DNA from 2 places in the Roseateles sp. P5_E4 genome. Region 1 is predicted to be linked to the other one. Evidence: predicted binding sites of a transcription regulator. Region 1 holds the regulator's gene; the other holds the start of a gene.
What was found. Region 1 encodes LexA, which represses DNA repair genes until DNA is damaged. Its sites were predicted from a motif close to ACTGTATNNNNATACAGT; they were not measured.
Positions count from the first base shown of each region.

Region 2: the regulator LexA is predicted to act here: its motif matches at 5,247-5,264, upstream of recA (recombinase RecA).

Region 1 covers NZ_JBFUMS010000001.1:638,541-645,723, forward strand. Annotated here, with positions in the region: gene ACXJLH_RS02720 (MarR family winged helix-turn-helix transcriptional regulator) at 1-192, shown strand, start outside; gene ACXJLH_RS02725 (organic hydroperoxide resistance protein) at 224-658, shown strand; gene ACXJLH_RS02730 (esterase-like activity of phytase family protein) at 741-2,186, shown strand; gene ACXJLH_RS02735 (asparaginase) at 2,190-3,125, opposite strand; gene lexA (transcriptional repressor LexA) at 3,194-3,865, shown strand; gene ACXJLH_RS02745 (PEP-CTERM sorting domain-containing protein) at 3,995-4,507, opposite strand; gene ACXJLH_RS02750 (TetR/AcrR family transcriptional regulator) at 4,849-5,637, shown strand; gene ACXJLH_RS02755 (ABC transporter substrate-binding protein) at 5,818-6,768, shown strand; gene ACXJLH_RS02760 (ABC transporter ATP-binding protein) at 6,774-7,183, shown strand, end outside.
Region 2 covers NZ_JBFUMS010000010.1:9,249-16,431, reverse strand. Annotated here, with positions in the region: gene mrdA (penicillin-binding protein 2) at 1-1,787, shown strand, start outside; gene rodA (rod shape-determining protein RodA) at 1,784-2,938, shown strand; gene ACXJLH_RS19370 (sensor histidine kinase) at 2,916-4,355, opposite strand; gene ACXJLH_RS19365 (response regulator) at 4,455-5,126, opposite strand; gene recA (recombinase RecA) at 5,303-6,340, shown strand; gene ACXJLH_RS19355 (regulatory protein RecX) at 6,362-6,892, shown strand; gene ACXJLH_RS19350 (DUF2889 domain-containing protein) at 7,070-7,183, shown strand, end outside.

The DNA.
Region 1 (7,183 bases):
GCCAGCGACGACGAGCGCCGTGTCGACATCTTCCTGACGCCGCAGGGCCGCAAGCTGCGCGAGCAGGCACTGGACATCCCCGGCCACCTCGCCTGCGCCAGCGCCTGCGAGCTGGACGAAGTCATCGCGCTGACGCAGCGGCTCACGCAATTGCGCCAGCAACTCAACCGGGCCGCCGACACGGCTGCCTGATTTCTTCCCCCACCACCCCAAAGGAGCCACCATGGCCATCGAAAAAGCCCTCTACACCGCCACCGCCACTGCCACCGGTGGCCGCGCCGGCACCGCCAAGTCGTCCGACGGCGCCATCGACGTGACGCTGTCCACGCCCAAGGAACTCGGCGGCGCCGGCGGCCCGGGCACCAACCCCGAGCAGCTGTTCGCGGCCGGCTATTCCGCCTGCTTCATCGGCGCCATGAAGGCCGTCGCCGGCAAGCAGAAGATCAGCCTGCCTGCCGAGGTCTCGATCACCAGCGACGTCGCCATCGGCCCGCACGCCAACAAGCCCGGCGCCTTCGGCATCCAGGTCGACATGAAGATCTCCGTGCCCGGCATGGACCGTGCTGCCCTGGAAGCGCTGGTCAAGACCGCCCACGAGGTCTGCCCCTACTCGAACGCCACGCGCGGCAACGTCGACGTCTCGCTGACTGTCGTCTAACCGTCGTCTGAATGGCCGTCACGCCGGCGTCACGTGCGCCGGTCAGCATCGCGGGTTTTCCAATCACACCCGGAGACCCGCGATGCGCCTCTTCCTGACCACCGCCATCGCCAGCGCCCTGCTGGCCCTCGCCGCTCCATCCCGCGCGGCCGAACCGGTGCTGATCGGCATGGGCAACCTCAGCGGCTCGCTGAGCGACCTTTCCGGCCTGAACTACTCCCTCGAAAGCGGCCTCGCGGCCAACCTGCTCGGCGGCATGGGCTCGGGCCTGGCCTGGGCCGGCGGCAACACCTTCCTGGCGCTGCCGGACCGCGGTCCGAACGCCAATGACTGGGGCGCGCCGCAGCTCGACAACACGACGTCCTTCATCGCCCGCTTCCAGACGGTGCAGCTCAGCCTCACCGCCAACGCGGCCGGCTCCGCCCTGCCCTACGCGCTGACGCCGACGCTGCAGGCCACCACGCTGCTGTCCAGTTCCACAGCGTTGAACTACGGCCCCAAGGCCGCGACACTGAGCGGCATCGTCGACAGCAGCACAGTCCTCGCCGGCAGCAAGAACTACTTCTCGGGCCGCTCCGACAACTTTGCCGCCGGCCTGTCGACCAACCCGGCCAACGCCCGTCTCGACCCCGAAGGCATCCGCGTCTCCAACGACGGCAAGAGCGTCTTCATCTCCGACGAGTACGGCCCCTACGTCTACCAGTTCGACCGCGCGACGGGCGAGCGCATCCGCACCTTCAGCCTGCCGAGCAGCTTCGCCGTTGGCAACGTCAGCTCTTCCGGCGCCGCCGAGATCTCTGGCAACACGGCAGGCCGCGTCGCCAACAAGGGCATGGAGGGCCTGGCCATCTCGCCCGACGGAAAGACGCTGTTCGGCTTCGTGCAGAGCCCGCTGGCCCAGGACGGCGGCGACGGCGGCCGCTACAACCGCATCGTCAAGATCGACGTCGCCACAGGAGCCACCAGCCAGTTCGCTTTCGACAACCAGATCAACGGCAAGGCCTACAACAGCAGCGAGTTGCTGGCACTGAACGACCACGAACTCATCGTGCTGGAGCGCGACGGCAAGGGCATGGGCGACGGCTCCAAGGCGGCGGTGAAACAGCTCGTCAAGATCGACCTGACCGGTGCCGCCGAGGTCAGTGGCATCGCCGACCTGCGCACCCAACCCGGCACGGCAATAGTCGGCACGCGATTTCTCGATATCAAGGCCGCGCTCAACGCCGCCGGCATTTCCGACGCGCTGATACCGGCCAAGCTCGAAGGCATTGCCTTCGGCGAGGATGTCGTCGTCAACGGCAAAACGATGCACACGCTGTATCTCGCCAACGACAACGACTTCCTGGCCACGGCAATCCCGAACGGCGGCAGCGCGCCGGCAGCCTACGGCAACCAGTTCTACGTCTTCGCTTTCGAGGGCAATCTGACCAACCAGGCCATCGCAGCCGTGCCGGAACCCAGCCAATATGCCCTGCTGCTGGCCGGCCTGAGCCTGGTCGGTTTCGTCGCCCGGCGCCGCAGCCGCTGAGGCTCAGTCGCCCAGCAGGCTCAGGATCAGTTCGATCCTGGCCTTGACCGGGCTCAGCGCGCCGGCGCTGGGCAGCAGCCCGGGCAAGTCCATGACCGGGCCGGCGTCGCAGCGCGTGCTGCGCCAGACCTTGACGCCGCCGGCCCGGGCTTCGTGCAGCGCGGCATCCAGCATGGCGCTGAGCGTGCCGTTGCCCGTGCCAGCGGCGACCAGCCCGTCGATGCCTGCCGCGCAGAGCGCCCGCACGACAACGCCATCCGCACCGGCATGGTTAATGACGATCTCGACCCTCGGCCAGCGTGCGGCCGGCCGGGCGATGCGCGCCAGCCCCAGGCCATCGCCCACGGGCCAGCGGCCAAGCTGGCGCACGACGCCCTCCTCCACCCGCGCCACCAGCGCCCCGTCGACCGACTCGAAGGCGTCAACGCGATAGCTGTGTGTCTTGCGCACCTGGGTCGCATCGTGCACACGGCCTGCGAATGCGACGACGACGCCCGCCGCATCGGGCGTCGCTGCCACCTGCACCGCATCGAAAAGGTTTTGCGGCCCGTCGGGCGCCAGCGCCGTCGCCGGCCGCATCGCGGCCGTCAGAACGACGGGCTTGACAGGTGCCAGCACGCGCTGCAGGAAGTAGGCGGTCTCCTCGAGCGTGTCCGTGCCATGGGTGATGACGATGCCAGCGACTTCAGGCCGGTCGAGGTGCTGCTGTACGGCGACTGCGAGCCGCTGCCAGGTCGCGAAATCCATGTCCTTGCTGTCGAGCTGGGCAACCTGCTGCGCCTCGAGCTTCTGGCCCGACAGCGCGGGCACTGCCGCCAGCAAATCCTCAACGCTCAATTGCGCCGCCGTGTAGCCCACACCGTCGCTGGCGGTTTTGGCAGTGCCGGCAATCGTGCCGCCGGTGCCCAGAATGACGATCAGACGGTCAAAGGTTTGCAATTTCTTGGATTCCTGGATGAAAATACAGGTGCTGGACAAATTTCCAGCCCTGACGAAAAGGCCGCCCCGTGCAAGACCGACCCAAGCTTACCGCCCGACAGCAGCAGATCTTCGACCTGGTCCGCAACGCGATCGAAAGCACCGGCTCGCCACCCACCCGCGCCGAGATTGCCGCCGAGCTGGGTTTCAAATCCGCCAACGCGGCCGAGGAGCATCTGCAGGCCCTGGCTCGCAAGGGCATGCTGGAACTCGTCGGCGGCACCTCGCGCGGCATTCGCCTCAAGTCCGATGCGCTGAGCGCCGTCAACCGCGCCCGCCAATTCAACCTTCCGATTCCTCACTTCGCCCAGCTGACCCTGCCCCTGATCGGCCGCGTCGCCGCCGGCGCGCCCATCCTCGCGCAGGAGCATGTCGAGCAGACCTATACGGTCGAGCCCGGCCTGTTCGCCAGGAAGCCCGACTACCTGCTCAAGGTCAAGGGCATGAGCATGAAGGACATCGGCATCCTCGATGGCGACCTGCTGGCTGTGCAGTCGGCCAAGGAGGCGCGCAATGGCCAGATCGTCGTGGCTCGGGTCGGCGACGAGGTCACGGTCAAGCGCTTCAAGCGTGGGCCAGACGGCATCGAGCTGTTGCCCGAGAACGCCGACTTTGAACCCATTCGCATCAACGAACACAGCGACAGTTTCAGCATTGAAGGCCTGGCCGTGGGGCTGATTCGAGGCCAAGGGTTCAATTGACTCAACGCCCACGGTGAAATTAGTCCACCAGGGTTGGCCCACGCAGCCGACGCCTGAAGCAACCGAAGGGCGCAGCCGACACGTAAAAAAGCCCCGCGACGCGGGGCTTCTTTATGCAGCTTCTGAAGCTCAGGCCGACTTGCGGCGACGCGCCATGCCAAAGCCAATCAGCGCAGCGCCAACCAGCGCGATCGAAGCCGGCTCGGGCACGTTGCCAGCAGCGTCGATGCGGAACGCGTAGTTGACGTATTGGTCCGTGCAAGCCGCGTTGATGTTGCTGTAGCGGTTGCCGCAGGAGTTGTCGAGGATGTAGGCCGAGCGCACGCCGGGGGTGTAGAGCGCGCCATTGCTGAAATCTTCCGCCAGCGCGCCCATGCCAATGCCGTAGCCGTCGTACCAGGCCATATGGTTGATGCTGTTGACGTTGGCGCTGACATTCGAGATTTCGTAGTCGCTGGCGACACCGCCAAACAGCAGGGCAGCCGCGGCTTGCGCGCTATAGGCCGTCTGGGTGGCCTGGCTCCACTTCAGGCCGTCGCCCACGTGCCAGGAGCCGACGAAGGTCGGGGCGGCAATGGCGGACGATGCTGCGAATGCGGCAACGGCGCCGATCACGGTCTTGAGCAGGGAGGTCTTGTTCATTTTGAGCAACGCGGAGTGGTTTGCGAGGTACGACAGTTAACGCAAGCCGCATGCCAAACACTCAAGCTGTTGATTCATAAAGAACTTTTCAGATCATGCATCCAATCAAGCGTCCCAATGTAAAGATCTCCGACAAACTAGGGGTATGGCCTTGAAATTCTTAAAAGATCGAATCGTATGCGTCTGTCAGTGAGCACGGGATGCGCCCGCATGGCGTCGACCCAGCCCACGGCCGAGGATCGAGGTACTCCCCGCGGAAGTGCAGGCATCATTCGTCTTGTACGATCGTTCAGTTTCGCGACTAACAATAGGGTTGGCTCTGGCGACCCAAAGTTCGATTCATGCCCCCAAAAAAGACGCCCAAGCTCACATCGGACCAAACCGCAACGCCCAGCTTGCCGATAAGGCGCATTGCAACTGGCCGAAGCAGCCAACGCGAGGCTCAGCCGGACCGTCGAACCAACATCCTGCTCGCTGCCGAAAAACTCTTCGCCACGCGTGGCTTCCATGCTGTGTCGATTCGCGACATCGCCGCCGAGGCTGGCGTGCCTCTGGCGCTGGTTGGCTACTACTACGGCGCCAAGCACGAGCTCTATCACTCGATCTTCCAGTCATGGAGCTCGGCTATCAAGGGGCGCGTCGAAGCGCTGCATGTGGCCGTCGCAGAGCCCGACATCGAGCTCAGGCTAGCGCGCATCCTCGACTCCTTCGTCAGCCCGCTCATTGCGCTGCACCAACATCCGGAAGGGCAGTACTACGCCCAGATGGCAGCTCGCGACCTGGCCGCCCCCACGCCAGAGGCTGAACGCGCCAACCTCGAGTTCTTCGATCCGCTGGCCCACGCCTTCATCGACGCGCTCATGACAACGGCACCAGGAGTCAGGCGAGGCCAGGTCGCGTGGTGTTACCAATTCATGCTGGGCGCCCTGCTTCACTTCCTCGCGGACAAGCGGGTGGAGCGCCTCTCGCTGGGTGAGAACCGCCCAGCGGATCCGGCAGCGAAGGACACGCTTCTGGCCTTCTTGACCTCGGGCTTCAAGGCTGTAACAGGTGCGCCGAACGGCCAGCCCGAAGGCAGCGGCAAGGCCGCGGGAAAACGACCAATCGGCTCCTCAAAAAGGCCCGGTTAGGCGCGAGTGCTCACGGCTCTCCCCGGGAGCAACGAATACGTCTTGGTAGCCAGCGTTTTCCCTAGTTTGTACAAGTGTTCAATGTATTGCACACTTGTTCAACGATAGGTGCTCGGATTCGCTCGCGGATCTTGCGGCTCGACCTACAACACCGCTTTCTAAAAGCTGGAGACAAACGCAATGGACTCGATCCTCAACCGGCGCACCTTCGTGGCTGCAGCTGTTGGCACCGCTCTCTCCGCAGCGCGCGCTGCTGAACAACCCACCAAGGTCGCGTACGGCTACTCGGCCGTCACAGACTTTGCAACCGTCTTCGTTGCTGCTGAACAGGGCATGTTCGCCAAGCACGGCATCGACATCGAACTGCGCTTCATCCCGCTGAATCCGACCATCCTGCCGGCGATCCAGTCGGGCTCGCTGCAGATCGGCGGCCCCACCCCTACGACCTATCTGCAGGCCGTGGCCGGCGGGCTGGACCAAGTCGTGGTTGGGGGCGGCGGCGCATTGTCCAAATCCTTCACGGAAGTCGGCCTGGTCACCAAGCCCGGCGCGGGCATCGCCAGTGCGGCAGATTGCGCCGGCAAGAAGATCGCCGTTCCCGGTCTGGGTGCTCTGCTGCACGTCGCATTCCGTCAGTGGCTCAAGATGAGCAACGTCGACCAGAGCAAGGTGACTTTCATCGAGGCGCCGTTCCCACAGCATGCCGACATGCTGCGCGCCGGCACGATCGACGCGGTGGTCACGGCCGGTCCGTTCATGGCCCGCATCCTCGGCAGCGGCGAGGGCAAGGTTGCCGCCTACTTCTCCACCTTTCTGCCTGACGGTCCTCCGACGGTCGTGCACGTCGCCACGCGCGAGTGGGCGCAAAAGAATCCTATGGCGGTGAAGGGTTTCCGCGACGCGCTCGTCGAAGCCGCCCAGTTCATGTCCAAGCCCGCAAACGACGGCGCAGTGCGCGCAGCTCTCGCCAAGCACCTGAAGCTGCCGGAACCGGTCGTCAAGTCGATGCAGATCTCGCCTCCGGCGCCGATCGTGACGCCCAAGCAGCTGCAGTACTGGGGCACGCTGATGCGTGAGCAGGGCTATCTGAAGAGCGAGCCCGACTACGCCAGCCTGATCGCCAAGGCCTGACGATCATGGGTGCTCAGCCAGCTCTTGATATTCGAACCGGAGGCGCCGTTGCGCCGCGCGAAGACATCCTTGAGTTTGTCAACGTCGCCATCAACCTCGGCGGTCGCGAAATCCTCTCTCCCACCAACTTCAAGGTCGCGCGCGGTGAGTTCGTCAGCATCATCGGCCCGTCCGGTTGCGGCAAGACGACGCTGCTGAGGGCGGCCGCAGGTTTCGTCAAACCGAGCGGCGGCGCCGTACAGCGCCAGGGCCAGGTTGTCGACCGGCCTTCGCGTGAGGTGGCCTTCGTTTTCCAGGACTACGGACGCGCGCTGCTCCCCTGGCGAACCGTCCAGGGCAACGTTGAGCTCGCCTTTGAGGCAGCGAAGATTCCGCGCGCTCAGCGCGGCAAGCAAGCCCGGGAAATCCTGAACAC
Region 2 (7,183 bases), on a different contig from region 1:
ACTCGGCCTACACGCTGGAAATCAACCCCGAGAAAGTCGTCGATCTGGACGCCACCATCGAGGCCCTGGGTCAGGTCATCGAGGTCCAGGCCCGCGACAAGCGCCGCTTCAAGCGCCTGCTGGAAGAAACCAAGCACACCGACTCCCTGCCCATCCGCACCAAGCTGACGGACGAAGAGGTCGCCCGCTTCACGGCACAACGCTTTCGCTTTCCCGGCGTGGAGATCAAGGCGCGGCTGTTCCGCTCCTATCCCCTGGGCGAGGTTGGCGCCCACCTGATCGGCTATATCGGCCGCATCAACCAGGCCGAGAAGAAGGCCATGGACGATTGGGAAGAAGAAGACCTCGCCAACTACCGCGGCACCGAGTACATCGGCAAGCTGGGCCTGGAACAGGCCTATGAGAAGGAGCTGCACGGCGCGACCGGTTTCGAGCAGGTGGAGACGAGCGCAGGCGGCCGCGCCGTGCGGCGCCTTGCCCACAAGCCGCCGACGCCCGGCAACACGCTGAACCTGTCCATCGACATCAAGCTGCAGGCGCTGGTGGAGCGGCTTTTCGGCGAGCGCCGCGGCGCGCTGGTCGCCATCGATCCGCGCAACGGCGAGGTACTGGCCTTCGTCTCCAAGCCGACCTTCGACCCCAACCTCTTCGTCGACGGCATCGACGCCGACTCCTGGCGCGACCTCAACGAGGACATCGACAAGCCACTGCTGAACCGGGCCCTGCGCGGCACCTACCCGCCGGGTTCGACGTTCAAGCCGCTGATGGCCATGGCGGCGTTGAACAGTGGCAAGCGCTCGCCCAGCACGGTCATCATCGACAACCTGACCTACAGCTTCGGCGGCCGCACCTTCGGCAGCCCCGAGACCGATCGCGCCGGCCCCAAGGACATGCGCCTGGCCATCGTCAGCTCGTCCAACGTCTACTTCTACAGCCTGGCCAACGAGATGGGCGTGGACCTGATCCACGACCAGCTGGAGCCCTTCGGCCTGGGCCGCAAGACCGAGATCGACGTGCAGGGCGAGGTCACCGGCGTCCTGCCCTCTCAGGACTGGAAGCGCCGCTACTTCGCCAGGAGCCCGGCGAATCAGAAGTGGTTCCCCGGCGAGACCATCTCGCTGGGCATCGGCCAGGGCTACAACAGCTTCACCATGCTGCAGATGGCCACGGCCTACTCGACCATCGCTTCCGGCGGCCAGCGCTACAAGCCGCGCCTGGTGCGCGAGATCGAGGACGTGGTGAAGCACGAGCAGCGCCGCATCGCCAGCGATGCGCTGCCCGCGCTGCCGCTGAAGCCCGCCGACGTCGCCGTCATTCAGAACGCGATGAACGGCGTGACGCTCGAGGGCACGTCGCGCCAGGTTTTCCTGGGCGCGGGCTACCAGAGCGGCGGCAAGACCGGCACCGCCCAGGCCGTCGGGTTGAAGGCCGGCGAGAAGTACAGCAGCATCAAGGCAGACGAGCGCAAGCGCGACCATTCGCTCTACGTCGCCTTCGCGCCGGTGGACAACCCGACGGTGGCCCTGGCCGTCATCGTCGAGAACGCCGGCTGGGGATCTTCCTCCGCTGCGCCGATTGCGCGCCGCGTATTCGACTATCTGCTGCTGGGCCAGTACCCCAGCGAGGAAGACATTGCCAAGACGCAGCTGGGCCAGACCTTCGCCCCCATCGGCACACCGCGCAAGGTGGCGGACGTGCCACTGTCCGGCTGGCAGCCGATAGCGCCCTCGGTCTCGGCCTCCGCAGCTTCGGCGCCCCCCGCACCCACCTCGGGAGCCTCGCGATGACCGTCATCGAACGCCCGCCCCTGTGGCAACGCCTCAAGCCCTGGCTCAGCGGCTTCGACATCCCGCTGCTGCTCGCCGTGCTGTGGATGTGCGGCTGGGGCCTGCTGTGCATGTACTCGGCCGGCTACGACCATGGCACGCGCTTTGCCGACCATGCCCGCAACATGGTGCTGGCACTGGGGCTGATGTTCATCGTCGCCCAGGTGCCGCCGCAAAAGCTGATGGCCCTGGCCATTCCGCTGTACACGATCGGCGTGATGCTGCTGATCGCGACCGCTCTCTTTGGTGTCACGAAGAAGGGGGCCACGCGCTGGCTCAGCATCGGCGTCACGCAGATCCAGCCGTCCGAGCTGCTCAAGCTGGCGACGCCGCTGATGCTGGCCTGGTGGTTCCAGAAGCGCGAGGGCCTGCTGCGCTGGCCCGACTTCATCGCCGCCTTCGCGCTGCTGCTCGTGCCCTTTTTGCTGATCGCCAAGCAGCCCGACCTGGGCACCGGCATCCTGGTGCTGGCGGCCGGCCTTTACGTGATCTTCTTCGCCGGCCTGCCGTGGAAGCTCATCGTGCCGGCCCTGGTGTTGGGCGCCGCCGGCGCGACCGCCCTGGTGCTCAGCGAGGACGCCATCTGCCAGCCCGACCTGAAATGGCCGGTGCTCAAGGAGTACCAGAAACACCGCATCTGCACGCTGCTGGACCCGTCCAAGGACCCGCTGGGCAAGGGCTTTCACATCATCCAGGGCGAGATCGCCATCGGCTCCGGCGGCATGACCGGCAAGGGCTTCATGCAGGGCACCCAGACTCACCTGGAATTCATTCCCGAACGCACCACCGACTTCATCTTCGCGGCCTTTGGCGAGGAGTTTGGACTGATGGGGGCGCTGGCCCTGCTGGCCGGCTTCACCGCGCTGATCCTGCGCGGGCTGATGATCGCCTCCGACGCGCCGACCCTGTTCACCCGCCTGATGGCCGGCGCGGTGACGCTGTCCTTCTTCACCTATGTCTTCGTCAACATGGGCATGGTCAGCGGCATCCTGCCGGTCGTGGGCGTGCCCCTGCCCTTCGTCAGCTATGGCGGTACGGCGATGGTGACGCTGGGGTTGTCGCTGGGGCTGCTGCTGTCGATCGCCCGCGTCAAGAAGCTGGTGAAGACGTAGCCGGAAATCTGATCGTGAACCGCGCCCCCGGCCCCTGGCCGTCGGGCGTCTCGCCCCCCACGGCGCGCCGCACGCGCGCGTCATCCAGGGTCAGCTCGGCCTCGTGGTGCTGCACGATCTCCTGCACGATGGCCAGCCCCAGGCCCGAGCCTTCCACACCGCTGCCGAGCGAGCGATAGAAGGGCTGGAACACCTTGTCGCGCTCGGCGGGCGCGATGCCCGGCCCGGTGTCCTCGACCTGCAGCACGACAACTTGGCCAAAGGGGTCCTCCACCACGCGCACCGTCACCAGGCCGCCGGCCGGCGTGTAGAGCAGCGCGTTGTCGACGAGGTTGCGGATCAGCTCCCCGATCAACACTGGCTGGCCATGCACACGCAGCCGGCTTTCATCCGGCACCACGCCGTCGTAGCCCAGGTCAATGCGGCGCTCCAGCGCGCGCGGCACGAAATCGCGCACCGTGTCGATGGCGATCTCGGCCAGGCTGACGGGTTCACGCCGCATGGCCTGTTCGGCGTCTTCAGCGCGGGCCATGGACAGCAGCTGGTTGACCATGTGGGCCGCTCGCTCGCTGGCGCGGGCAATCTGGGCCAGCGAACGTTTCAATTCATCGGGGTTGGAGCGGCCAGCATCGATCTCGCGCTGCATGAACTCGGCCTGGGTACGCAGGCCAGCCAGCGGCGTCTTGAGCTGATGGGCAGCGTCGGCCAGGAAGTGCTTCTGCCGGCTCATCGATGAGTCCAGCCGCGCGAGCAGGTCGTTGATGGCCTGCACCAGCGGCGCGACCTCATCGGGCACGCGCTGCTCGTCAATGGGCGACAGGTCTGAACTCTCGCGCGAACGGATGCGCCGCTGCAATTCATTCAGCGGCGAGATGCCACGCGCCAGCGCCAGCCAGACCAGCAGCACCGCCAGCGGCAGGATGACGAACTGCGGCAGGATGACGCCTTTGATGATCTCGTTGGTCAGCCGGGCGCGCTTGCCCAGCGTCTCGGCGACCTGCACCAGCATGGTCTTGGCCGACCCGGCCTGCCCCTCGGGCGCCACCCAGAGATAGGCCACGCGCACGGCGTCGGTGCCGACCTCGTCGTCGCGGAAATGCAGCTCCCAGGGCACGACGGGGGCATCCTCGGTCGGCACCGCCAACGTCGCATCGCCACTGAGCAGTTCGCCACGCAGGCCCAGCACCTGGTAGAAGACCGTGTCCGACGCGTCCGCCCGCAACAACGCCGCGGCCTCGGGCGCCAGCGCATAACGGTCCTTGCCCTTGACAGGCGCCGCCTCGGCCGCCACCTGCAGCCCGAGGCTGCGCGCCATCTCGCCCAGCTCGCGGTCGTAGGGCCGGCTGGCAATGCCCTGCGCCACCAGCCAGGTCAGCGCGACGCTGATCGGCCAGATCAGCAGCAGCGGCGCGAGCATCCAGTCGAGGATCTCGCCGAACAGCGAACCCTGCGCAGCAGGGGCGCCCGCCCGAACCAGCGTGCCCTGTTCGGGGCTGGCGCCGTCCTTGTTGGGCATTTAGGAGTTGATCTTCTCTAAGCAGTAGCCGAGGCCGCGCACCGTCGCGATGCGAATCGGCCCCTGCTCGATCTTCTTGCGCAGGCGGTGGATGTAGACCTCAATGGCGTTGTTCGAAACCTCCTCGCCCCACTCGCACAGGCGCTCGACGAGCTGGTCCTTGCTGACCAGCCGCCCGGCGCGCTGCAACAGCACCTCCAGCAGCGACAGCTCGCGTGCCGACAGCTCCAGCATCTGCTCGTTGATATAGGCCACGCGGCCAGTGGCATCAAAGGTCAGCGGCCCATGCTTGATGAGGCTGCTGGCGGTGCCCAGGCCGCGCCGGGTCAGGGCGCGCACACGCGCTTCCAGCTCCTGCAGCGAGAAAGGCTTGGCCATGTAGTCGTCGGCGCCCAGGTCCAGCCCCTTGACGCGCTGCTCGACGCTGTCGGCCGCCGTCAGGATCAGCACCGGCATCGTCGAGCCCCGTGCGCGCAGCTTGCGCAGCACTTCCAGCCCATGCAGGCGCGGCAAACCCAGGTCGAGGATGACCAGGTCGAACTCATGCGTCGCCAACGCCGAGTCGGCCTCGGTGCCAGAACTGACCCGGTCGACAGCGTAGCCAGAGGCCCGCAAGGCCCGCAGCAAGCCATCGGCCAGCACTTGGTCGTCTTCGGCAATCAGGATGCGCATAGGTTTTGTCTCCGCCGCCGATGTTAGGCGGTGGCACGCTGGCTCATGCCATGAGCCACCCCACACCTAGGATGCTCCTCAATCCTGATCCGCTAGCTGCCGCGGATCGGGGGACAAACCACTGTACAAACCCACAGCTTGCCCCATAATTCAGCCCATTCCCCACGGAGATTCGCATGGACGCCCCCGTCAAAGCCCTGAACACCGAAAAAGCCAAGGCCCTGCAGGCCGCCCTCGCCCAGATCGAAAAGCAGTTCGGCAAGGGCTCCATCATGCGGCTCGGTGAAGGCGAGGTCATCGAAGACATCCAGGTCGTCTCCACCGGCTCCCTGGGCCTGGACATCGCACTGGGCGTCGGCGGCCTGCCACGCGGCCGCGTCGTCGAGATCTACGGCCCTGAGTCCTCCGGCAAGACGACGCTGACGCTGCAGGTCATCGCCGAGATGCAAAAGCTCGCCGGCACTTGCGCCTTCATCGACGCCGAGCACGCACTGGACATCCAGTACGCCCAGAAGCTCGGCGTCAACCTGCAGGAACTGCTGATCAGCCAGCCCGACACCGGCGAGCAGGCCCTCGAGATCGTCGATGCGCTGGTGCGCTCCGGTTCGGTGGACCTGATCGTCATCGACTCGGTCGCAGCACTCACCCCCAAGGCCGAACTCGAAGGCGAGATGGGCGACAGCCTCCCCGGCCTGCAGGCCCGCCTGATGAGCCAGGCCCTGCGCAAGCTGACCGCCACGATCAAGAAGACCAACTGCATGGTCATCTTCATCAACCAGATCCGCATGAAGATCGGCGTCATGTTCGGCTCGCCCGAGACGACCACCGGCGGCAATGCGCTGAAGTTCTACGCCTCCGTGCGCCTGGACATCCGCCGCATCGGCTCGATCAAGAAGGGCGAGGAAGTCATCGGCTCCGAGACCAAGGTCAAGGTCGTCAAGAACAAGGTCAGCCCCCCGTTCAAGACTGCCGAGTTCGACATCCTCTATGGCGAGGGCATCAGCCGCGAGGGCGAGATCGTCGACATGGGCGTGGTCGCCAAGGTCGTCGAGAAGTCCGGCTCCTGGTACGCCTACCAGGGCGAGAAGATCGGCCAGGGCAAGGACAACGCTCGCGAGTTCCTGCGCGAGAACGTCGACGTGGCCCGCGAGATCGAGAACAAGATCCGTGAATCCCTGGGGGTCGCTCCGCTGACCACGGCGGCCGAGGAGTAAGCCGCTGGGCGGGCCTCCCCCATGGCGACCCGGGCGCCGCTGTCGTTGAAAGCCCGCGCCATCGGCCTGCTGGCCCAGCGCGAGCACAGCCGTGCCGAGTTGCGGCGCAAGCTGTTGCGGATCGAGCAGCAACGGCGGCAGCGTGCGCGCCTGGCCGCGGCGCAGGCCGCCGGCGAGGGCGAACCGTCGGCGGCTGTCGAAGAGGAAGATGGCGCTGAGGACGTTGCGGTCGCGGTCGATGCCTTGCTCGACGCCCTCGCGGCCACCGGTTACCTGGACGAAACCCGTTTCGTCGAGTCCCGCCTGCATCTGCGCGCCAACCGCTTTGGCGCCCAGCGCATCCAGCAGGAGTTGGCCCAGCACGGGCTCAAGCTGGGTGCCGAACAGCAGGCAGCCCTGCGCGAAACGGAGATGGAACGCGCCCGTGAAGTCTGGCGCAGGCGCTTCGGCGAGGAGCCTTCGCGCGAGGCGGCCGAGCAGGCGCGCCAGACCCGTTTCCTGCTGGCACGCGGTTTTGCCCCCGAAGTGGTGCGCCGCTTGCTGAGGGCCTAAGGGCCGCTTGACCGAGCGCGCAGGGGGAGTTTTCACCCTCCGTGCTACATTGCCGCCTGCCCCAAAAACGAGGGTTCACCCGGTTACAAGCCCCTTTGCCCCTCTGGCAGAGCGGTGCAAAAACCGGGCCGACCCCGTCCCGGCATCGGCCGGGGTGATTCGCCATTCCCCCGTTTCATGCCTGTCGCCCACCCGTCCGTCCCGCGCCGCCCGCTGCATCGCCGCGCCCTCGATGTGCAGGTGTTCGCGCGTGATGACGGCTTGTTCGACGTCGAAGCCAGCCTGACAGAC